One region of the Caproicibacterium sp. XB2 genome, then DNA from elsewhere that is predicted to be linked to it. Evidence: predicted binding sites of a transcription regulator. Region 1 holds the regulator's gene; the other holds the start of a gene.
The links. The regulator Rex, encoded in region 1, represses fermentation and respiration genes when NADH is low (regulators of the CRP and FNR family bind a similar motif). The targets are predictions, from matches to a motif close to ATTGTTAANNNNTTAACAAT.
Positions count from the first base shown of each region.

Region 2: the regulator Rex is predicted to act here: its motif matches at 880-899, upstream of ACIHKT_RS05810 (acetyl-CoA C-acetyltransferase).

Region 1 is NZ_CP173227.1:1,033,939-1,036,343, reverse strand. It holds gene ACIHKT_RS05000 (CTP synthase) at 1-842, shown strand, start outside; gene ACIHKT_RS04995 (redox-sensing transcriptional repressor Rex) at 929-1,603, opposite strand; gene ACIHKT_RS04990 (NADP-dependent isocitrate dehydrogenase) at 1,664-2,405, opposite strand, start outside.
Region 2 is NZ_CP173227.1:1,155,904-1,158,308, reverse strand. It holds gene gltX (glutamate--tRNA ligase) at 1-311, opposite strand, end outside; gene ACIHKT_RS05810 (acetyl-CoA C-acetyltransferase) at 1,032-2,216, shown strand; gene ACIHKT_RS05805 (enoyl-CoA hydratase-related protein) at 2,256-2,405, shown strand, end outside.

The DNA.
Region 1 (2,405 bases):
GCCGCCGCCTGTCGCTGGACACCCGCGGCCCAGACCTTTCGGATTGGATTAGCATGGTGCATACAGCACTTTCCCTGACGGACAGCATTAACATTGCGCTGGTCGGCAAGTATGTGGAACTGCGTGATGCTTATTTAAGCGTTGCAGAAGCGCTGACACACGGCGGAATTGGCAACAAGGTCAAGGTGAATATCCTCTGGATTGACTCCGAAAAAATTACTGAGGACAATGTAGCGCAGACGCTGAAAGATGCAGACGGCGTGCTGGTGCCGGGTGGATTTGGCGAGCGCGGTATCGAGGGTATGATTGTTGCTATTCGCTGGGCACGTGAAAACAATGTGCCGTTCCTTGGCATCTGCCTGGGTATGCAGTTGAGTATTGTGGAATATGCCCGTGATGTTATGGGCATTGCCGACGCAAATTCTGCCGAGTTTGACCCGCAGAGCCAGAACCATGTTATTGACCTGATGCCGGAGCAGAAAGATGTGGAACAGCTTGGCGGTACCATGCGTCTTGGCAAATATCCCTGCAAGCTGACACCCAGTACACTGGCTGCGAAGCTGTATGACAATGTGCCGCTGATTTACGAACGTCACCGTCACCGCTTTGAGGTCAACAACGATTACCGTACCCGTATGGAAGAAGCAGGCATTACATTCTGCGGAAAGAGTCCGGACGACCGTATTGTGGAAATGATGGAGATTGATTCGCATCCATTTTTCATCGGCAGCCAGTTCCATCCGGAGTTCAAGTCCCGCCCAAACCGCCCGCATCCGCTCTTTAAGGGCTTGGTAGCTGCGGCGAAGGAATATCATCATACTAACAACCATAAGGACGCATAAACGTTTATACAACTACATTTTATACAGAACGGCCGGTACAGAAGAATTTTCCTCTGTACCGGCCGTTTCCTTATGCTTTATTTTTGTTATTTTTCGTGCTTTAGCAATGCTACGGGCTTTTTCGCTTTGTCATGATGGCTGATTTCATAGCACAGTGTCAGCAGACTGTCGTTCAGGTGAACATTTTCCACCACAGCATCCGGATATTTCATGGAAATATCGTAGTGACTGAAATTCCAGTAATTGCGAATTCCCAGACCGTACAGAAAGCTGACGGTTTCCTCTATGGCAGAACGGGGAATACACAGTGCGGCCATTTCCGGCACATACTTCTTGTAGAAATCCTGGAACCAAACAAGGTCCATTACTTCTATGCCGTGAAGTACAGTGCCTATTTTCTGCGGGTCATTATCAAAGATACCAATCAACTGAAATCCGAGTTCTCCAAAGTCCATCTGGGCAGCAATGGCGTGCCCGATATTGCCGGCACCGAAAATCACTGTACGGTAGCGATGTTCTACCCCCAGAATGTGGCCTATCTCTCCGGCGAGCTGGTGCACCATATAGCCATAGCCCTGCTGTCCAAAGCCACCGAAGCAGTTCAGGTCCTGACGAATCTGTGAGGCGGTCAAACCGAGCCGAGCGGATAGCTCTGTTGAAGAAATACGAGTTACGCCGTCCTGGTCCAACTGGTTCAAAAAGCGATAATACCGCGGGAGACGTCGGATAACAGACATAGAAATTTTAGAACGCTTTGGCATATTGCATACACCTTCTTTCCGCAGACGGCCGCAGTCGTCAAAAATAAAAGTTCTGTTTCATTATGCCTGCAGCAATTCCTGCAGATGGACATTGATTTCCTGAAGGAATTCCTCTGTGCCAACCTTTTTCTTGTTGCGCAGGGTAGAAAGCCGATACATATCGCCGGTCATAATACCGTCTTCAATCGTCTGTATAGCGGCCTTTTCCAGTTTGCCGGCAAAACTCATCAGGTTCGGCAGACAGTCCAGCTCACCGCGCTTGCGCAGGGCACCTGTCCATGCAAACAGGGTAGCAATGCTGTTGGTGCTGGTCGGTTCACCTTTCAAATATTTATAATAGTGACGCTGTACCGTGCCGTGTGCTGCTTCATACTCATATTCACCGGTGGGGGAAACCAGCACGCTGGTCATCATGGCAAGGCTGCCAAAAGCAGTAGCGACCATGTCGCTCATTACGTCGCCGTCATAGTTTTTGCAGGCCCAGATGAAGCCGCCGTTACTGCGGATGACACGTGCCACAGCATCATCGATCAATGTATAGAAATAGGTGATGCCCGCTTTTTCAAATTTCTTCTGATATTCTTTCTCATAAATTTCCTGGAAAATGTCCTTGAAGCGATGGTCATAAATTTTAGAGATGGTATCTTTTGCAGCGAACCACAGGTCCTGATGTGTAGCAAGTGCATAGTTAAAGCACGCCTGCGCAAAGGAAGCAATAGACCCGTCCAAATTATGCAGTCCCTGTACGATACCGGCGCCGTCAAAGTCGTGAATGGTCCGGCGTGTTTCTTTGCCGTCTTTA
Region 2 (2,405 bases), 120 kb from region 1:
CCTTCTTTTACTAGCTGCTGCGCATAGGGCAGGTAGATGTTTTTGCGCTGGCTTTGCACATAGGGACCGTAAGGGCCGCCGACGTCTGGGCCCTCGTCGTGCTGCAGGCCTACCTGCTGCAGTGTATGATAAATAACGTCCGTGGCACCTTCCACGAAACGTTCCTGGTCCGTGTCTTCTATCCGAAGAACGAAGGTGCCACCCTGTGACTTTGCAATCAGATATTCAAACAGGGCAGTGCGCAGGTTTCCCACGTGCATAAAACCAGTGGGGCTTGGTGCAAAGCGGGTCCTGACAGTCTGTTTTTCCATAAAAAATTACCCCTTTTCATGTACGTCTTTCTATTATACCGAAAAAGGACACACAGTGCAATCTTATATTTCAGCTATTTCGGCAGCTCTCAGGTACTTTTTCCTCTGGCAGATGCGGCATAGGAGAAAACACAAAACTTAGTCTGTTTACCGCAGAAAAATGCGGATATTTTCATTTTTGTAATCAGGAAGTGGTCCTGCCTATAACCTGCCTATAAAAAGGTAGGACCTTTACGTATTCCAAAACAAGGGACAGGCGGCTTTCTGTGCCAGCCGGCAAAAAAACAATGCCAAAAAGGCAAAAGAGCACGAAATCCAACTTCTCATACAGATAAATTGTGTAAATGCCTAAAAATAAATCGTTCTTATAGAAAAATTACACAAGTGGTCGGACTTTCTCTTAAAAAAAGCAAATAAAAAGATATTGTTTCTGATTATTTATTAAAAATTTTAGAACTTTTTTAAAAATACGGGACAGAATGAAGAAAATATGATATAGTAAGCAATAAGCATTTAGACGAAAGCCGGGGGACCGAATGCGTAATTTTCGTGAAAACTTTGTAAAAAGTTTGCTAAAACTTTAACAAAATCCTTGCATTCGGCATCCGTTTGTGATATATTTAACTTGTGTTAAGAAGCTGCGTTGCCGAACCCGTAAATCGGGCGGCCAAACCAGCCTATTATAAAGCAAAGCCATATAAATGAATGGAGGAAACAAAGATGTCTAGAAAAATCGTATTAGCAGGTGCCTGCCGTACGCCTATCGGAAAAATGGGCGGCATGTTCGTGAATACCTACACCCCTGAACTGGCTACTATCGTAGTTAAGGAAGCTCTGAAGCGTTCCGGTGTTCCAGCAGAGGCTGTTGATGAAGTTATCCTGGGCTGCGTGTTCCAGGGCGGCATCGGCCAGAACGTTGCCCGTCAGGCTGCTGTTTATGCAGGTATCCCGATTAGCACTCCTGCTTTCACACTGAACAACCTGTGCGGCTCCGGTCTGAAGAGCATCAACGTTGCTGCAGGCCTCATTCAGGCTGGCCAGGCTGACATTATTGTCGCCGGCGGCGCTGAGAACATGTCCAACGCTCCTTATCTGCTGAAAAAAGCACGTTTTGGCTATCGCCTGAACGACGGTGTTCTCATTGACTCCATGCAGAACGATGGTCTGTGGGATACTTTCCATCATTATCCTATGGGCATCACTGCTGAAAATGTTGCTGAGAAGTATGGTATCACCCGTGAGATGCAGGATGAATTCTCCGCAAACAGCCAGCAGAAGTGCCAGAAGGCTCTTGCTGCCGGCAAGTTCAACGATGAAATCGTTCCGGTCGAAGTCAAGCAGAGAAAGAAGACCGTTCTGATTGACAAGGATGAAGCCCCGCGTGCTGGCATTACTGCTGAAAGCATTTCCGGTTTGAAACCTTGCTTCAAAGAGGGCGGCACTGTTACCGCTGCTAACTCCTCCGGCATCAACGATGCAGCTTCCGCTGTTGTCGTAATGACAGAAGAAAAGGCCAAAGAGCTGGGCGTCAAGCCATTGGCTTTTTGGATTGACGGTGCTTCTGCTGGTGTTGATCCGGCTTACATGGGCTTGGGCCCGATCGACGCAACCAAGAAAGTTATGAAACACAGTGGCATGTCCGTAAAGGATATGGACCTCGTCGAAGCAAACGAAGCATTTGCTGCACAGTCCATCGAAGTCTGCCGCGAACTGAACTTCGATATGGACAAGGTCAACGTCAACGGCGGCGCTATCGCATTGGGCCATCCGGTTGGCTGCTCTGGCTGCCGTATCTTGACAACCCTGATGTACGAAATGCAGAGAAGACAGAGCGAGTATGGTCTGGCTACTCTGTGTGTTGGCGGCGGCATGGGTGTTGCTACAATCGTTAAGAGATACGAATAATCTCTTTCTGGAATTGTATTGTAAAGAGGGCTGTTAATAATGAGCTATGTAAAATATGAACAGAAAGACTTTGTCGGCATTATCACCATCGACCGCGAGAAATCCCTCAACGCCTTAAATCCTGAAGTGCTGGCTGACTTGGAAGCTGTCGTTGACGCTATTGATGCGGACAAGACCCGCTGCGTAATC